One region of the Salibacterium sp. K-3 genome, then DNA from elsewhere that is predicted to be linked to it. Evidence: predicted binding sites of a transcription regulator. Region 1 holds the regulator's gene; each other region holds the start of a gene.
The links. Region 1 encodes LexA, which represses DNA repair genes until DNA is damaged. Its sites were predicted from a motif close to CGAACATATGTTCG; they were not measured.

Region 1 (7,772 bases):
ACCGTAAACCCGAATTCCTTGATGTTGACGTCGCCTGGAGCCGATGCGCCGAAACGGTCAATACCGAGGACCGCGCCGTAAGCTCCGGTATATTTGTACCATCCGTGGGAGGCACCCATTTCAACAGCAAGGGCGGGGATGCCCTCAGGAAGTATTTCCCGCTGATAGGAAACCGGCTGTTGATCAAAGGAATGCCAGCTCGGCATGCTGATGACGTTTGCTTTCACGCCGTCTTTTTCCAGAGCTTCTGCTGCCTGTGCCACAAGAGACACTTCCGAACCGGAAGCAAGAAGAAGCACGTCCGGACGGGAGCTGCTTTTCACTAGAACATATGCCCCTTTCTGCACACCCTCCTCAGCGTGTTCGGCGGTTCCCGGCAGTGTTGGCACTCCCTGCCTTGTCAATACCAGAGCTGTCGGTGTATGAGTGCTCTCGAGTGCTGTTTTCCAGGCAGCCACCGTTTCATTTCCGTCTGCCGGCCGGATCACATTCAGATTCGGAACCGCGCGCAGCGCAGAAACCTGCTCGATCGGCTCGTGCGTTGGACCGTCTTCTCCAACTGCAATGCTGTCATGTGTAAACACATAGGTGAGCGGAAGCTCCATTAAAGCACTGAGACGCAGAGCCGGACGAAGGTAGTCGGAAAATACGAGGAAGGTGGACACATATGGATGAACCCCTCCGTGAAGTTTCAGTCCATTTCCGGCAGCGGCCATCGCGAATTCACGTACGCCGAACCAGATATTACGTCCTTGATAATCGTCTCTGCTGAAGTCCGTTTCTTTTTTGATTAATGTTTTGTTGGAACCGGAAAGGTCAGCCGATCCCCCAAACAGGGAAGGCACAGATTGTGATAAAGCCTGCAGCGCTTCGCCGGATACAGCCCGCGTCGCTGCTTTTTCATCCTGATAAACAGGAAGATTTTCATTCCAGCCGTCAGGAAGCTCGCCTTTGACAGCGAGACGGAACTGTTCTGCAAGTTCGGGGCAGGCTGCTTTGTATGTTTCAAATAACTGGTTCCATTCCTGTTCTTTACGGGCCCCTTCAGCTTTCAGAGCGGCAAAGTGCTCCGTCACTTCCGCCGGAATATGAAACGCTTCTTCATATCCCCATTTATAGTAATCCTTAACCAGTTTCACTTCATCCTCTCCGAGCGGAGCTCCGTGCGCCGCACTGGTGCCGCCTTTGTTGGGAGAGCCGAACCCTATTTCTGTTTTCACTTCGATAAGAGATGGACGATCGGCATTCCTTGCTTCTTCTATCGCCTTTTCGATGGCTGCAAGGTCATTGCCGTCTTCTACGAGTACCGTATGCCATCCGCAGGCTTCATACCGTTTCAACACATCTTCGGAAAACGCCTGATGAAGGTCTCCATCCAGCGAAACATCATTGGAGTCATAGAGCATAATCAACCGGCTTAGCTGCAGATGCCCTGCCAGGGAAGCGGATTCAGCAGATATCCCTTCCATCAGATCACCGTCTCCGCAGAGCACATACGTATAGTGATCGACAAGAGGAATGTCTTCGGTGTTATAAACGGCAGCGAGATGGCGTTCAGCCATAGCCATACCCACAGCCATACCAATACCCTGTCCGAGCGGACCGGTGGTCGCTTCCACTCCCGGTGTATCTCCAAACTCGGGATGGCCGGGAGTTTTACTGCCCCACTGCCTGAAATTTTTCAGTTCGTCGAGGGAAAGGTCATACCCGGACAAATGAAGGAGGCTGTATAAGAGCATCGAACCGTGTCCAGCCGAGAGAACAAACCGATCCCGGTTGAACCAGTCCGGGTTTCCGGGGTTATGGTTTAAAAAGGAAGACCACAGCTTATACGCCATAGGGGCCGCTCCCATCGGAAGTCCGGGATGTCCGGAATTTGCTTTTTCCACACTGTCCACGGATAAAGTACGTATCGTATTGACCGCCAATTCTTCTACATGATCTGCTGTCATTAGATTCCCTGCCTTTCTTTTATCACTTCTGTTATGTATCATATACTGCCTATTTTATCATAAACGGAAATGTCCGATAGCACAACCGGAGATGTCCGTTCAGCTCCGGGGACGGGGGCGCAAACATATAAAAACCCTGACGATCAACGGATCATCAGGGTTACCTTTATCTATAGGTTGAACGGATCATGCTGTCACCCGCGGAAATGAGGGTTGTTGCGCTTGGCTTTTTCCAGTTTTTGAGGTGTGACGTCATCGCCCTCCTGGTCTACTACTTTAACGGACTGGAGTTGACTTTTGAATGAAGAGCGGAACTTCGCCAGGTATTCATTACGCAGTTCATGCTGTTCCTCTTCTTCCTGTTCTGTTAATCCTGTGGTTTTTGAGCGGCGTGCCAGTTCATTAATCCGGTCAATCTTTTCCTGCGATAGCATAAGCCTTGATTAACCTCCCTTTTTCCTTGTAAGGTTCTATACTAAATGTAAATCAGGAAATTCGGGAATGCAAACAGGACTGCTCAGGATGAGAAAGGATGAAAAAGATTTCACTATACTGAAAAGCACGTTCATCAGAATTACTCCTGATTCGCCCCGTATGTATTCTGCTCCTCCATATAGGCCTGATACCTTCGATGAACCGTTGCCTTTGAGATGGAATACCCAAGCCCGCGCAGGGTGGCAGCAATATCATAGAAGGGAAGCTCCCTGTTTCGGAGTCTCACGATTTCTTCAATCGGAGCTTCTTTTTTCTTTCTTCCTCCTCCGTCATTGCCGGTAAGATTGTTCTCCGGGTGATAACCGGATGCAACAGCGCGCTTCATTCCCCGCTTTATCTTTAAATTATGAAGGCGCCGCTGCTGTTCCTCTACCAAGGACAGGATGTCCATCAGCATATTGTCGTTTTCTGAAAGCTGCATTTGCCCTTCATCCCTTACCGTATAAACGGGGATATCCAGAGCAGACAGCTGATGAAGCAGCGCAATCCTGGCGTTTCCACGGCCGAGCCGCGTTTCATCCTGAACGCAGAGCACATCTGCTTCGTTTCCCGAAAACCGCTCCATCATCTCAAGCAGTCCGTCCCTTTCCAGGGAATAACCGCCGGCTTCCTCCGTAATCGTCTGATATACCTGAAATCCCTGGTTTTGGGCTAACAGGAAAAGCTCTTCCTGCTGGCGTTTCAGGGAACTCTGCTGTGTTTGTTTCGTCGTGCTGACGCGGCAGTAAATAATGCAGCTTGTCATGTCATTCCTTCACTTTCTATTTGTAGTTGACTGTCCAGTCATAGGTCAGTATATCAGACGGCTCTTCCTCTTCTACAAGATTCATGTTTTTGTTGTATTCATCCGAAGCCTGCGACCATTCCACCACAGTAATCATCATAATAATAGACAAGATAAAGATTAGAAGAATCATCCATTCCTGTTTATTCAGCCTTTTGCATTTGGAAATCATACTACCCCTCCAGTAATGAGAATATCTGTTCCGTCTTTAGATACCACCAGTATATATAGAACTATTGTTCCCGTCAAGGGAAAATTAGAACGAGTGTTTGCGGACATATGTTTTCCATGGTACAATAAACTCAATAAATATTTGGAAAATGAGGTGCAGCCTATGCCTAAACTGTCCAGAAGACAACAGCAGATTCTCGACTATATAAAAGACGAAGTAAAAATGAAAGGCTACCCTCCATCCGTCCGGGAAATCGGAGAATCGGTGGGACTTGCTTCAAGTTCCACCGTCCACGGCCACCTAGCCAGACTGGAAAACAAAGGATATATACGCCGGGATCCGACGAAGCCGCGGGCCATTGAAGTCCTGGAACTGGAAGAAGAAAATGTTTCCATATCTGAAAGCCAGGCTGTTTATGTTCCGGTTCTCGGTAAGGTTACAGCCGGCGAGCCGATTACGGCAGTGGAAAACATTGATGAGTATATTCCTCTTCCTGATCGTATGGTTTCCGATGAAAAAGTATTCGTATTGACCATTGAAGGAGACAGCATGATTGAAGCCGGCATTTATGACGGGGATCTTGTCATTGTCAAACAGGAGCAGACTGCTGATAACGGTGATATCATTGTGGCGATGACAGAGGAACTTGAGGCTACCGTGAAAAGATTCTATAAAGAGGATCATTATATCCGGCTGCAGCCGGAAAATGCCGCCATGGACCCAATCATTCTCGATAACTGTACCATTCTCGGGAAGGTCACCGGGGTTTTCCGAACCCTGCATTAGATCATTTACCATGAGCTTCGGTAGTTCTGCACCTCAAAAAACCGCGGAGCTGTCTCAAAAGACAGTTCCGCGGTTTTTTTGATACCGGCGGATTCCTGCACCGTGAACGCTGGAAAGACCATACCTCTGTACTGGTAAGAAAAACGCAAGGGGCCCGCCTGCAAGATGTTCTTATGCTAAAAAAACCCTGCCACCATTACAGTGACAGGGCTTCTGAATGTTAGTACGTGGACATGAACTGTTCTCTTTCCCAAGGGTGGACCTGGCTTCGGAACATATCCCATTCAATCTCTTTTGCCTCGGCAAAATGCTCAATAGCGTGGGATCCAATCGCATTTACGAGAGTTTCATCGCCGAGAAGATTATCGAGCGATTCACGCAGATCAGCCGGAAGGTCTTTGATCCCTTCTTCTTCACGCTCTTCTTTCGTCATGACATAGATGTTGCGGTCTGTCGGCTCCGGAGCACTCAGCTTTCTCTTAATGCCGTCCAGGCCGGATGCCAGCATAGATGCCATAGCCAGATACGGGTTCGCAGCCGGATCCGGGCTTCTCACTTCAATGCGGGTGCTCATACCGCGGGAAGACGGAATCCGGACAAGCGGACTTCTGTTTCTCAGAGACCAGGCTACATATACTGGTGCTTCAAAGCCTGGTACAAGGCGCTTATAGGAGTTTACAATCGGGTTGGTCAACGCTGTAAAGGCCTGGGCGTGCTCCAGAATTCCTGCAAGGAACTGCATCGCTGTTTCGCTGAGCTGAGAATCGGTTTTCTTGTCGTAAAACGCATTTTCCTTGCCTTTAAACAGCGACATGTTGCAGTGCATGCCGGATCCGTTTACGCCGAACAGCGGCTTCGGCATAAACGTAGCGTGAAGACCGTGTTTTCTTGCGATCGTCTTAACAACCAGTTTAAACGTCTGGATATTATCGCAGGTTGTTACAGCATCCGCATATTTAAAGTCAATTTCATGCTGTCCCGGCGCCACTTCGTGGTGGGAAGCTTCAATTTCAAATCCCATGTCTTCAAGTTCAAGAACAATGTCACGGCGGCAGTTTTCACCGAGGTCGGTCGGCGCAAGGTCGAAGTACCCGCCTTTGTCGTTCAGTTCCATCGTCGGCTCCCCGTTTTCATCGTTTTTGAAAAGGAAGAATTCCGGTTCCGGTCCGATGTTGAAGTCTGTGAATCCAAGATTTTCCGCTTCCTTCAGAACGCGTTTCAATATGCCGCGCGGATCTCCTTCAAACGGCTTCGGTTCTTCTCCGACAGGGCCCGGTTCATATATGTCGCAGATGAGGCGCGCCACTTTTCCTTTTTCCGGCGTCCATGGAAATACAACCCATGTCTCCAGATCCGGATATAAGTACATATCAGATTCTTCGATGCGGACGAATCCTTCAATGGAAGATCCGTCGAACATCATCAGGTTATCCAGAGCTTTATCGAGCTGGTCGTACGGAATCTCCACATTTTTGATGATTCCCTGCAGGTCTGTAAACTGCAGACGAATAAATTTTACGTTCTCTTCCTCAGCCATTCTCATAATGTCTTTTTTTGTTGTGGCCATGACGTAAACTCCTCTCTTTTAAGTAAAATGGATATGAAATCTTCTACCGGCCGGCAGAAGAAGGTTCATCAAACTAATGAAAAAATCGTGAAAGCTGCCCCTGAATCATCGAAGTCCGTCCGTGTGCGCCCGCCATCATCACTTCCTTCTGAAGGTGGCGGCGGAGCTCCTTGTCACTCATACTTTCTGTGTTTTTGAGAGCTGCGGCCGGCTGCTCCTGTTCAGCACGCAGTTCAAATATTTCCTTAATGCCCGAAATATTCACTCCCCGTTCAATCAGACTTTTAATCTCCAGAAGCCTGTCAACATCGTTGAAGGAAAACTGGCGCTGATTACCTTCCGAACGGGACGGATGCACCAGACCGTGTTCTTCATAGTAACGAACCTGTCTTGCAGATAATTCCGTGAGTTTTTTCACGATACTTATGGGAAATAAAGGCATGTTACGCCGAATATGATCATTCATCTGGCTGCCCCCTTTCCTCATTGAAGTTATACTTATCCTACATGATGTGAGGTTTTTAGTCAATGACATGTTAACTATTTTTACATGGAAAATTACATAGACTGATCTTCCGGGAGAGAAAGCAGCTTTTCACGCAGCAGTACCTCAAGCCCGTAAGTGACGGCATATTTTACATGGGAAACGGTCAGCCCTCCCTGAACGTATGCCCGGTAAGGAGAACGCAGAGGCCCGTCGGCTGTGAGTTCAATACTGGATCCCTGGATAAATGTGCCTGCAGCCATAATGACATTATCTTCATAGCCGGGCATTGGCGAAGGCTGGGGCTGAACCATTGAATCTACCGGAGAGGCTTCCTGTACAGCCTGGCAGAAGCGGACCATTCTTTGTTCTTCACCGAATTCAACGGCCTGCACGATATCTGTCCGCCCCTCCCGGCTTGCTGGATAGGTTTTCAACCCGGCCTGCTCCATGAGAGCAGACGTGAAAAGAGCACCTTTCAGTGCTTGTCCTACAATGTGGGGAGCCATAAAAAGCCCCTGATACATTTCCGGAAGAGTGTGCAGCATCGCGCCTCCTTCCAGACCGATCCCGGGTGCGGCAAAACGCGATGAAGCCTGTTCCACGAGTCCGGCTTTGCCTGCTATGTAACCGCCGCTTCTGACGAGTCCTCCGCCGGGATTTTTGATTAACGATCCTGCGATTAGATCCGCTCCGGCATGGCCGGGTTCCTGTTCTTCCACAAATTCTCCGTAGCAGTTATCGACAAATATAATTAGATCCGGCCGCTCTGTCTTCAGATCAGAAATAAGGCGCCCCAGCGTCTGCATGGACAGCGAAGGCCGGTCATCATACCCTTTGGAACGCTGCAGGGCAACGACTTTTGTATTTTCCTGCAGGCAGGAGCTCAGAATACCAGGTTCCGGAAACCCATCAACACCGAGCGGAGCGGTGGTACAGTCGATTCCGTATTCCATCATGGATCCTTTTTCCGCCCCGTTGAGACCGATGGCTGTCTGTAATGTATCATACGGTGCTCCTGCATAGAGCAGATGTTCCCCTGGTCGCAGCACACCAAAAAGAGCTGCACTGATCGCATGCGTCCCTGAGATGAAATGCGGGCGCACCATCGCTGATTCTGTTCCAAATACATCAGCGTATATAGTATCCAGTATGTCCCTTCCGGCATCATCGTAGCCATAGCCGCTTGAGGCCTGCTGGATATGGATCGATGCAGCCTGGTGTTTCTGAAAAATCCGCAGCAGACGATACTGATTGGCTTCGGCCGTTGTTTCCACCGCTGCATATCCTTGTGATGCCGCTGTCTCTGCCTGTTCTTTCAATTGTTTAACACTTTCAGTTACGTTCATCCTTTGATTCCTTTCTATTTCTTCCATTGTTGAATCGTTCCCTGCACCGGATGATCCGGCAGAGCATATCCGGTGCAGATTACATACCGGCTGTCGGGACTGATTTCCTGGTTTTCCACCATGGTGAGACGCTGTATGTCGGCCAGGGATTTTCCTTCTTCAACCGGCACCTTCACTTTATAA
Region 2 (7,772 bases), 1.6 Mb from region 1:
GGACTTTCTTATTCTGGAAGCCATTTATGAAACGAAAGGTTCCGCCGTCGCCGTTTGCGACGAAGACCTTCTTTCCGAACAGCGCCTGCTTGCCTGTGAAGACGGCATTTTCACCGGTCCGGAAGGAGCAGCCGCATTTGCCGGAGTGAGGCGTCTCCGTGAGGACAACTGGATAGACTCTGAGGAAACGGTCGTATGCATCAATACCACCATGGGCCTAAAATCCCCGGAAACCATTGAAGGCAGCGCCCCGATTCTCGCACCCGGAGATGAGTGGTAAGTCCAATACAGCAGTCTCTCCTTATTATGAAATGCCTTAATGGAGGGAATTTCCTCCAAACCCATACAAACCAAACATCCATTTAACACTTTTTTATCAGTTAAAGAAAAATCATAACGGAAGTTCGGTGAAATACCACGAAAGCTGCCTGAAACGTTACCGTCTTCTTCCCATGCTTACGTTTGGACTACTCCTGTGTACGATAAACGTCGCTATGACCTGTTCTATGTTACGTTGACAGGCATCCGGCCTTTCAAAACGGTCTTATAAACGGTTTATACTTACGTTTTCGGTATTCTTCCGCCGCTTTCCGTCCGTATGACGCAGAAAAGCACCAGTCGGCCGCGGCCCACATACAAAAAGAGATGCCCGCTTGTTGGAGCATCACTTTTGCTTCACCTTATTTTGTTTGATAAGAAACCGAAACGCCGAGCTGTTCGAGAAGTTCATAAAACGTCGGGCAGGTTTTGGACACGCAGCCGGGGTCCTCAATGGATACCCCGGGTACTTTCGTTCCGATAAGAGACAGGGCCATCGCCACGCGGTGGTCATCGTAGGAATGGAGTTCCACACCGACAGGCGTGCCGGGGTGAACCTTAAGGCCGTCCGAAAACTCCTCCACCTTGATGCCCATTTTCCGAAGTTCCGTGCAGGCGGCATAAATCCGGTCGGATTCATGATGACGGATATGCTCCACGTCGGTAATTGTTACCGGACCGTCCGCAAACGGGGCGACCGCCGCCAGCGTTAACGTCTGGTCCGACATTTCCTTCATACTGATTTCAAAGTTCCCCTTCAGCTGCGGGGTCCCCTGCACTTCAATATAATTTTCTCCTCTGGTGACGGTACATCCCATTTTTTCATAAACATCGACCATGTAAATATCCGGCTGATTGGTCTGCATCGTGAGATTGTTGATACGGATGCGGCCGTTATTGAGCGCTGCCAGCGCCATGAAATAACTGGCCGTTGACGCATCCGCCTCAAGCGCCATATTCTGCCCCTTATAGCCGCCGGACGGAATATTCATTTCGGTCAGATCGTCATTATATTCCACATCAGCACCGAACTGTTTCATAAGGTCCAGCGTGATTTTCACATAGGCGTGCTGGACGATGTAATCCGGGATCCGGATCTCCATGGGGTGTTCAGCATACGGGCCGGCAAGAAGCAGTCCACTGATGAACTGACTGGATATCCGGCCGGAAATGGAGACCATGCCGCCCTTCAGCCCCTGCGCGCGGACCCGGAGCGGATAAAACCCTTCGTTCTCAAGGTATTCCACATCGGCACCGAGGTTCTGCAGCGCATCCATCAAGGGCTGTACCGGCCGTTCACTCATCCGTCTGCTTGCTTCAACAGTAAACATTCCACTCCCTGCCACGGCCAGTGCTCCCGGCAGAAATCGCGCTATAGTACCGGCTGCGCCGATATATAGATCGGCTTCTTCCACCGGCCAGTTTCCTCCGCAACCTTCCATGATCACGGTATCCCCGCTGACGTCTGCCCTGGCTCCCAGTTTCTGAAGCGCATCGATGCACCAATAGGAATCGTCGCTTTTCAGAATGCCGGACAGGGTGGAGCGCCCTTCTGCCAGAGCCGCCATGATTAATGCCCGGTTCGTGAAACTCTTGCTTCCCGGGATCGTGATATCCGCCTGAAGCCGTCCTGTCCGGAGCGGGGCAATGGCTACATTCTCCACGTCATTCAACGCAGCCCATGGGGATCGCGCTCTAAAATCTGGTTCACCCATCTCCATCGTCCTTTCTATATGTAGTCTCTTTCCTGTGTCTTTCATTTTATCACAGAGAAAACCCGCGTGGTTTACCGCTCACGCAGAAGGTGCTGCATCGATTGAAAAAACGTTGGATCATAACGTTTTACCGGGACAGGGGCCGGCGTTTTCATAATGCTGCGGGCCGCTTCTGCCTCCCGTCCCGCGCTCGTTTTTATCATACAGAAATTGGTGTAAAACCGCCGGTGTGCGTCTGCCGGCACAGTTTTCCGCAATGTCCGCCCGGTGTTCTGCCGGCGCTGAAGAATCTGCGGGGAAGCATCATGATAAACATATTGATCCGGGCTTCCGATACGGTGTTCCATGAAAGCCGGACGAAAATAATGAAGGAGCTCCTCCAGATGGTCCTGCCGGTTCAGTATCGAGGCCGAGAAAAGCGGGGCGAACAGATCACCGTCCAGAACAACCACCGCATGCTTTCGGTATTTTTCCATTGCCAGCCTCCAGCGCTCCTGCTCATCGATATACTCCTGCCAGGCGTCTTGTTTGCGCTCCCGGAACGACGATGCCGGGATAACATATGCTCCGTACCTGTCTTCAAGTTCAAGTGCAACGGTCGTCTTCCCAGCACCCGGCGGGCCTTCGATACAGATAATCGGCATGTTCATCCTTCCTTGTCCGACGATGGTATGCGGTACCACGTCTCCGCATTTTTATACAGGATTTTACGCTGTGCCGTTTCATCAAACATTTCTGTTATTATTTCTATGTCGTCTGTCTTAAACGGACGCGGTGCTCTGGTGGAGGGCAGATCGGTGCCGAACATGAGCGCTGCAGGGTTTTCCTGGTATATCCGCGTCATAGCTTCCCTTACATTCAAGGTTACACGTCCGAATCCCGAGGCTTTCACCCTTACTCCTTCGGCAGTTAACGCGGCAAGGGTGTCAAAGCCGTCTTTTATCAGCCCGAGGTGATCCACCACGACAGCAGGCAGACGGTGGATCACAGGCTTTAACTCATTCAGCATGGCCGCTTCCACATACAGCTCGGAGTGCCAGCCGGCCCAGTTGTATACATTGCGCGCCAGTCTCTCCATATCCTCCAACTGCCACCGGCCCCCTCGTTTCAGATTAAAACGAATGCCGCGCACCCCTTTTTCATGAAGGTACTGTACTTCTTTTTCCGTGACAGAAGCAGGAAGCTGTGTCACTCCCGCAAAGCGGTTCCCGAGGGCTTCAAGGGTGTCCGTCAGATAGGTCTGGTCCCATCCCTGAAACGATCCCGATACCACCACGCCCCCTGCCAGGGAGAAAGGTTCCATATCCGCCAGGTAATCCTGGAGACGGTAGGCAGGAGGAACATATCCCTGATTGGAGTGCAGAGGGTAAGCCGGATCAATAATATGAAAATGAGCATCAACTATACGCATCACTGACTCCACTCCTTCTGCCTTTTACATTCGCCGCTGCCTGCCTGTTTTCCTGCTTTGCTTCGTATCACAGTTTATCACAAAAAAACCAAACAGCCTTCTATCTGAAAGCTGTTTGGTTTCCTGTACAGCCGCTATCGCACCGCCAGACGGACCTGATTATGCGAGGCGTCTTCGGTTAACAGCGCACCGTCCTGCTCTTCAAAGGCGATACCCGCTTCTATCAGGCGGGAGCGCGCCCGGCCAAGCTCCTGTCTATCCGAAAAGGTAACAGTGTATTCTTTCAACCCGGCAGCATGTTCCGGAGGGGCGGGGGCATCTTTTCCCGCCCAAATGTTAAGGCCGATATGATGGTGGTACCCGCCGGCAGCTACAAACAAAGCATGGTCCCCCATGTAAACCGTCGGCGCAAAGCCCAGTCCGTCGACATAGAAGGCTTTCGTTTTTTCCAGATCGCCGACGTGCAGGTGAATATGACCGATGACCGTTTCAGCAGGCATGCCGTTCCATTCCTGTCCCTCTGCGGCACGCAGCACTCCATCGGCATCCATTGGCACCGTCGGAGCTTGCACCCAGCCTTCCTCATCATACGTCCACTGACTGCGGTCCCGATCTCTGTACAGTTCCAACCCGTTTCCATCGGGATCCGGCAGATACACCGCTTCACTGAAGTCATGATCCGCCGCTCCCTGCAGCGGGTAGTCCTGTTCGACAAGTCTGCGCAGAATACGCCCCAGCGACGGGCGGTCCGGAAGCAGGACTGCTGCATGATACAAACCGGTCGTGCGGGGCGGCTTCGGGACGGCGCCCGGCCGTTCCTCCAGCACGATCAGCGTATTCCGCCCATCGGCCGAAAGCTGTGCAGTTTGGGACGTTTTCCCAATAACCTGGAATCCAAGCAGGCCTTCATAAAATTCAAGAGACCTATGCAGATCTGCAATCGTTAATACAACAGACCCGACAGCGGCATCATCTGGAAGTGCGGCAGACATAGCAGTTTCTCCTTTCGATTAAAATATAAGGGCATCCAGCGAGAACATACCCGCTCCGGTGAAAACAAATCCAATTCCGATGACAAGCAGCATCAGATTATATTCATAACCGCCGTCGGTTGCCCAGAAACCGTTCGGACCATGGACTTTGATGATCGCTCCCAGCATCGTAACAGCGATAATGATACCTGCTGCCGGAGTGAGCAGGCCGAGGGCAAACAACAGCCCGCCGACGAATTCAAGCAGGCCCGCTGTGAGCGCCATGGTATAACCCGGCTTGATGCCGATCGAGTCAAAAAATCCTCCGGTCGCTTTCAATCCATGGCCCCCGAACCAGCCGAACAGTTTCTGCGTGCCGTGGGCAGCAAAACTTAATCCAATAACAAGCCGTATAATGAACAGCCCTGTACTTGCTAATAAAGACATATAAGACCCTCCTTTTATTAAGTAACAAAAATATATCAGGTTACTTTTAGTAAGTCAAGTGAAAAACGAAATCCCCTGCATCAGCACGGGCCTTCCTCACACCTTATCCCTTTTACTTCACATGGTTTTCATTCCGTTCCGTCTGTACCAGCGTCCACCCAGTTATCCGCCCATTTCTGTATTTCTGCCAGCGCAGGAGTGATTGCCTCTCCCTTTTCTGTCAGCGAATACATAATCCGTACCGGGGTTTCGGGAAAGACTTCGCGCTGCACGACTTCTTCTTCTTCCATTTCTCTCAGCCGTTCCGTCAGCATTTTTTTGCTGATTTCCGGAATTTGTTCAGCAATTTCATTAAAACGCTTCGGGCCGTCTTCGAGCACACGGATAATAATGCCGATCCAGCGCTTTCCCAACAGCTGAAAAGCTTCTTCGAATTTCGGGCACACCCTCATGGAAGCCATATCGACACCTCCGATTTCTTCGTTTTTTCTATTATAGTATATTCCAGTGTTTTCTTATAGTCATGAAGCTTCTGACGCTGGAAAATATTAAAGCTTTTAAAGGAACAAATGTTTGCATATAATAAAAGCAAGGAGGGATGCATCATGAAAGGAAATAAACTGACACCGGGCTCCAACATGCGCTGGGAGGCTTCCCGCATGATACTTCCCGAGCACAGGGAAAAATGGCTTCAGCATCAAAAGGAGCAGAAAAAGGTCAAAAAGCCGGAACTTGATCCTCAGCGGTGGGAAGAGCTGGAATGGATACTCGGCGAGGCGATGCGCTCCAACCGTACCCTCTGTTTCACCTGCTGGAAGAACGGTTTCTTTTATCACATCACCGGCACCTGCCACTATATTAATCACGAACAGCAGCAGTTTCATCTTCAGACGAAAGATGGGGTGCAATATCTGCATTTTGATCATTTGGTTAATATTGAATAGTCATGGAAAAACAAAATCTGTTATTATAAGATTAAAAAGTGTAAAGAAACGACATTCAGGGAATAATGCCATGCAGTCATACATCCCTTCAGAGAAAAACAACAGCGCCGGCCCGGCGGCAGAACACTCATGTTGTTATCTCATGAGTGTTTTATTTCGTCGAAAACGGCAGCCTTAATAAAGAAAGGGGGAAATCGTCGATGGCTGAACAGCATGAGGGAGTTTCCATCGTCATTCCCGCCTACAATCCGGATGAACAATTACTGGAGCTTGTACGTAAATTGAGCAGAGAATCGTTCGATGACATTATTATTGTAGATGACGGCAGTGACGCTTCCTGCGCTTCTATATTTGATACATTGGAGGAGTTTTCCTCCTGCAGGGTGCTCAGGCACCAGGAAAATCAGGGAAAAGGAAAAGCGCTGAAGACAGCTTTTTCCTATTACAGCACCTATCGTCCGAATGGGACAGGTTTGATCACAGCGGACGCGGACGGCCAGCACCGTCCGGAAGATATAAAGAAAACAGCAGATGGCCTGATCGAGCAGCCGGAAGCCTTGATTCTCGGTGTCCGTGATTTTTCAGGGGAAGATATTCCGCTGCGGAGCCGGTTTGGAAACGTCTTAACAAAAATGGTCGTAAAAGCGGCTTCCGGCATGAAACTGACCGATACCCAGACAGGCCTCCGGGGCATTCCGGCAGCATTTGCCGGAGAACTGCTCGAGATCAAGGGCGACGGCTATGAGTTCGAAATGAGAATGATACTGGCCTGCCGGACCAACCAACGGTCGATTGAAGAAGTGACCATTGAGACGATCTATATGAATGACAATGAATCCTCCCATTTTCACCCGATCCTGGATTCGATCAAAATATATTATGTCTTTTTACGTTTTCTTTTTTCGTCCCTTGCTTCCTTTGTCGTGGACGTCACGCTGTTCGCTGTATTTTCCGCCATATTCAAAGCACTGATGCCGATGGGATTCATCATCCTGGCAACCGTGCTCGCAAGGGTCCTGTCGTCCCTGTTTAATTATTTAGTAAACCGGCATGTGGTCTTTAAATCGAACCATTATCCCGCCCGTACGCTTGTGAAGTACTATACGCTAGCGGCAGTCCAGATGGGGGCTTCCGCCGGCGGGGTTTACGTGCTGTACCATACAGCAGGCGGGCATGAAGTCCCGATTAAAATCGCCGTTGATTCCCTCCTGTTTTTACTCAGCTTTTATATTCAGCGGAACTGGGTGTTTAAAAGAGAAGCTTCTTACATCGGCAGAGAGGTGAACGATTATTAACGTCTTAATCATGCTGCTGCTTGTATCGCTTTCGTTTGCGGGATACGGTGTGGTGCTGTACGTAAAATACCGCATTGCGCCAGCCGTCCTTCCCCTGGTTCTGTTCACGGGAACGATTCTTGTCCTCTTTCTCGGCGGTCTGCTGCATGTGCTCGCCGAAACAGCTTATGTCCTGTTCGGAGGCGGTCTTCTCGCGCTTTGTTATGCTGTCTTTCTTTTTCTGCGGGATCGCAGCCTGTTTTCCGGCATATTCAGCCCGGGAATGGTATTCTTTGCAGCAGGTTCCGCTTTCTTTATTCTCATGCTTCAGGATGAAATCTTTCTGCACTATGATAATTTCAGCCATTGGGGACTGATTGTGAAAGAACTGTTTCAGTCGAACAGCCTGCCGGATGAATCGACAATTATTACATATACCACATACCCGCCCGGATCGGCCCTTTTTGCCTACTACCTGGTGTCATTCACCGGTTTTTCAGAGAGCATGGCGCTGATTGCCCAGGCTATCCTTATTACAGGGGCACTGGCCCCGCTTTTTCTCTTTTGCTCCTGGAAGCAGCCGGTCCACGCGGCGGCAACGTTGTTCATCCCGGCTGTTCTCTTGATGGTGAACAGTTCCAGCATTTTCAGTCTGCTGGTCGACCCCCTGCTCGGCTATATCGCTGCAGCGG
Region 3 (4,280 bases), 490 kb from region 1:
GGACGGCTGCAATGGAAACGCAAGGATATCAAGAAGTCCACCACACCAGGGAAAACAAAGGACACACGCACCCGTCCCCGTAATGAATGGGTGGATGTTGAAGGCAAGCATAAACCTCTTGTACCAATGGAACTGTATGAGAAAGCACAAGATATTTTGAAAACGAGATATCACGTACCTTATCAGCTGGGCGGCCGTGTAACGAACCCCCTAGCCGGTATCGTAAAATGTGGGTACTGCGAGAAAACCATGGTCCGGCGCCCTTATACAGACGGTAAAACATTCGTTATGTGTAATAACGCTAAAAACTGTGGCTGCCGCAGCTCCAAAATGGAGTTTGTCGAACAGAAAGTATTGGACGGACTGCAGGACTGGCTGGCTCGGTACAAGGCTGACTGGGATTATGGAAATGAGGATAACACTGCAAACGAAGATGCCAACGAGCTTGAGATTTTACAGAACTCGATTCATTCCATGGAGAAAGAATTAAAGGAACTGAACAAACAGAAGCTGAAGCTGCATGACTTTCTTGAACGCGGAGTGTACGATGAGGAAACCTTTCTCGAAAGATCGCAAAATATCTCCGACCGCATGAATGACATCAACACAAACATCGCCAACGCTCAATCAGAGATAGAACTGCTTCAGGAACGCGAAGCAGCCCAGGAGAACATTATCCCCCATGTCGAACACGTCCTCGATTTATATAGGAAGACAGACGACATCAAAAAGAAAAACGCCCTTCTCAAATCAGTAATCGAGAAAGCCGTTTACACCAAAAACAAGCAGCAGCGTTTAGATGACTTCGAACTTGTGATTTACCCCCGCCTCCCTCATACCTTTGCTCCTCATTACATATAACGTATCAAGGGCAATTCATTGCCTTCTTGTTGTTATATGTATACGTACTTCGAGTTTCTCCTATATATATTAAAATCCAGAGGTACTTCATCTCTGGATTCCATAATCAAGCGTCATCTCTGGATTCCATAATCAAGCGTATTGTTTTATTCTTCCCGCTGACAAAATGTTACTTACCTTCAGAGATCGAATGGCTCTTCTATGATGGCACCACACCAGCACATGCTTTTCATTAAACTGATGTACTGTAACTGTTCTCTGACTCAGCGTTCCATCTCTGCTCTCGTATATAACCTGAACCGGTTCCTTCGTCTCTGCAGCTCTCTTCAAGACACCTTCCATTACGAAGCCTCCCCGTTCGCTTTTCTTTTATTATATACGAACACTTGTTTCGTTTCAAGACCTATAGAGAATGAATGTTCGTATTATTATAAGACAAAGAGGAGATCAATATGGAAAAAATGACACAAACAGCTAACATTTTCCGGATAAGTATGCGGACGATACCGTTTCATATTAAAGTTAATCCCAAGAGAATATATACATTAAAAATGGTACAGACTAAAAACAAAATTATTCTTCTAAAGAGTAGGGATGCAAATGTCAGAACGAAACATTTCATTAACTTCAGCAGAAATCTCACAATTATGGATAACATATATGAATGACAGTGCTGCAATTTGTCATTTAGAGTGTGAAGTGAATACCGTCGAAGATGATGAGATAAACGAATTACTACAATACGCCTTAAAGGTTTCTCAATCTCAAGTTCGTACCATTACACAACTATTTAATAACGAAAATTATCCTGTTCCTCATGGGTTTAACGTAAGCGAAGACGCAGATGTAACAGCCCCCCGTTTGTTTTCTGATACGTACTTTTTAAATTCGCTGAACCAATTAGGAAAACTTGGAGTTAATAATTATGGCATATCTTTAAGTTTGGCTGTGAGAGAGGATATTTATCATTTTTTCAGTACCTGTCTCGCAGAATCAGATAAAATTATAAAATGGAGCAATGACCTTTTATTATCCAGAGGCCTATATATAAGATCTCCCTACCTTCCAAAGCCGAAAACGCTTGATTATGTTAAGGATAAAAGTTTTTTAACAGGGTACTTTGGAGAAAGACGACCGTTAACGGGGATGGAAATATCCAATCTTTATGCCAACTTCCAAAGAAATGCTTTAGGGTCTGCAACCATGATGGGGTACAGCCAGGTTGCTCAGAACAAAGAGGTGGTTCAATATCTTAAGAAAGGTAAGGAGATTGCCCAAAAACATTGTGAAATCTTCGAATCCTATCTGAAAGAAAATGATTTGCCCAGTCCCATGATGTTGGACTCCGAGGTTACTGATTCAACGGCTTACACCTTTTCTGACAAAAAGATGATGTTCTATTGCTCTACTTTGACGGCCATCAGTCTTGGGTATTACGGTACAAGCATGTCTATGAGTCCGCGCAGGGATATCGGTGTTATGTACAGCAGGCTGATGGCTGAAATCGCAAAGTTTGCGGATAGTGGGGCGAGAATTATAATTAAACACGGATGGATGGAGGAGCCTCCACGGGCAGCGGACCGGGATGAATTAGCTAATAAAAAATAGATCTTGTAATGATCTGCCCGCCTTTTAATGGTCGGCAGCCATGCCGTTTTCATGTTGCCGTCACACTGCCTAAAACCCCCAATTATCATACTAACAGAAATTTCAAACAATTGTTTGGGATTTTTTCTCTTTTAATCATTTCTATATTAACACTTTTAGGTGTTCATGCGCATAAGCCACGAAATGCGCAGCTGAATAATTTTTATTTTTTTGGTAAACCTGAAAAAGTGGATCTTTGTAATAATTTATAATATTGTCATTCGCTGTACCCGGTAGTTTTGACCAAAATTCTAAGTGATCATGAGGAGAGTACAAATGGGAGAAAATATTTTACCCTGGGTTTTACTTATTGTTCCCTGGTTTATATTAATTTTCTTAGATTCAACAAAGCTTAGACGATTTTTATCTGTAGCCTTTTTCACTTTGATGCTCGATACCATCCATTTTCAAATGGCAGAAGTATATAATTGGTGGACTGTCACCAACAACGTCTTTTTTCTTAACGGTATTCCATCTTTTACATATGGTTTTCTTCCTGTGACCACAATACTGATTTTTTATATTACGTTCCCAAACCCATGGCTGTTTTTCGGTTTGAATTTCATGGTGGACGCATTTCAAGCATTTATCATCAGCCCGCTTGTATTTGAAACGTATAATGTTTACGAATTAAAAAATATGACTAATTTCGAGCTCTTTCTGATCATAACAAGCCTTGTTCCTATCATTTATATTTACCAAAAATGGTATGAAAAGCATATGGTCCATGATTATTAAGAAGAATATTTTCAAGTGCACATAATCCGTCGAATGTGCAGTTTTCCATTGTCTTAAATAACTTGTATAAAATAACTCGTGTTAGAAACTTTAAGGATGTACTAATTTTTGAAAGGAGGTTTCTTATGGATAACACCGAACTTCAAAAATGCATTGACGAGTGTGAAAGTGCTTTAGGACACTTAAATAATGCATTAAATACAGCACATGAAGAACCTAAAGAGAAAATGGAACATGCTGTACAAGATTTAGAACAGTGCATTTCTGAGTGCCGGACCCTTTTGTAGTGTCAAGTCGCCTAAGGGCGACTTTGCACTTTCTCATACACCGTCACACTCGCGGTCGCTGATATCGTTTCAGCATCTGTTCTGCCGGCTGATTTTCGATCTGTACTCTCCGTCACCGCTCTGTGTTTGCCCTCCTGGTAATAGGTTTTTCAATGTACGATAGAATCACAGAGAACTTGTCCAATAATGCAGGCTTAATCAGCCCGCTGCTTGTCGTATTCTGCGTTGATGGCTTTTTGTTCTTCGGGAGATAGGTCATTCCATATGGACCATCCTACCTTGTGAAACTGTTCTAAAATGCGCTCCACTTTTTCCGGGGGAACCGGACCAGGATCGACAATTTTAATCTTGGTGTTCCCGTGGTAATACTCCATCGATTGATCTTCATATTTGTCAGTCATTGGTGCATCACCTCGTGACATTTTATGCGGGGGATCCATTTGGACTGCCCTATTCATTAATAAGAGCATTTGCAAGATAAATACTTGCATAGAAATATGATGTTACTGTTTCTTATTTATTAGGCGAAACAAATAATCCAAACCCACCTGACGACGCAAAGAATGATGAACCAACTGCAGGAACAAGTCGGCGAGGAGGTCGCAAATTATGTGGGTTTACTACGAAGAGATTGACGGAGAGCTGCAGGCAAAATGGGCACTTGTGAAATCAGATGGAGAGCAGCGAGGAGAGATCCGTTTTTATAGGGTCCCTCAGAGTGTTGAGCGCTTTTATGAAGAAGATTTT

Region 2: a site for LexA is predicted at 5,425-5,438, ahead of ACW9JV_RS00630 (YolD-like family protein). Genes of this name have one in related genera too.
Region 3: a site for LexA is predicted at 1,271-1,284, ahead of ACW9JV_RS11345 (WYL domain-containing protein). Genes of this name have one in related genera too.

The regions. Positions count from the first base shown of each region.
Region 1 is NZ_JBSVZE010000001.1:1,767,893-1,775,664, reverse strand. It holds gene tkt (transketolase) at 1-1,952, opposite strand, end outside; gene ACW9JV_RS08815 (DUF896 domain-containing protein) at 2,147-2,386, opposite strand; gene ACW9JV_RS08810 (YneB family resolvase-like protein) at 2,527-3,192, opposite strand; gene ACW9JV_RS08805 (hypothetical protein) at 3,209-3,403, opposite strand; gene lexA (transcriptional repressor LexA) at 3,566-4,189, shown strand; gene glnA (type I glutamate--ammonia ligase) at 4,410-5,756, opposite strand; gene ACW9JV_RS08790 (MerR family transcriptional regulator) at 5,830-6,222, opposite strand; gene ACW9JV_RS08785 (methionine gamma-lyase family protein) at 6,315-7,589, opposite strand; gene hflX (GTPase HflX) at 7,604-7,772, opposite strand, start outside.
Region 2 is NZ_JBSVZE010000001.1:121,005-128,776, reverse strand. It holds gene ACW9JV_RS00665 (threonine synthase) at 1-280, shown strand, start outside; gene aroA (3-phosphoshikimate 1-carboxyvinyltransferase) at 681-2,039, opposite strand; gene ACW9JV_RS00655 (AAA family ATPase) at 2,105-2,677, opposite strand; gene ACW9JV_RS00650 (amidohydrolase family protein) at 2,680-3,444, opposite strand; gene ACW9JV_RS00645 (VOC family protein) at 3,579-4,436, opposite strand; gene ACW9JV_RS00640 (DoxX family protein) at 4,455-4,862, opposite strand; gene ACW9JV_RS00635 (winged helix-turn-helix transcriptional regulator) at 4,991-5,323, opposite strand; gene ACW9JV_RS00630 (YolD-like family protein) at 5,468-5,806, shown strand; gene ACW9JV_RS00625 (glycosyltransferase) at 6,007-7,101, shown strand; gene ACW9JV_RS00620 (hypothetical protein) at 7,154-7,772, shown strand, end outside.
Region 3 is NZ_JBSVZE010000001.1:2,254,968-2,259,247, forward strand. It holds gene ACW9JV_RS11340 (recombinase family protein) at 1-861, shown strand, start outside; gene ACW9JV_RS11345 (WYL domain-containing protein) at 994-1,203, opposite strand; gene ACW9JV_RS11350 (DUF3231 family protein) at 1,462-2,469, shown strand; gene ACW9JV_RS11355 (hypothetical protein) at 2,785-3,246, shown strand; gene ACW9JV_RS11360 (hypothetical protein) at 3,372-3,533, shown strand; gene ACW9JV_RS11365 (hypothetical protein) at 3,728-3,934, opposite strand; gene ACW9JV_RS11370 (hypothetical protein) at 4,143-4,280, shown strand, end outside.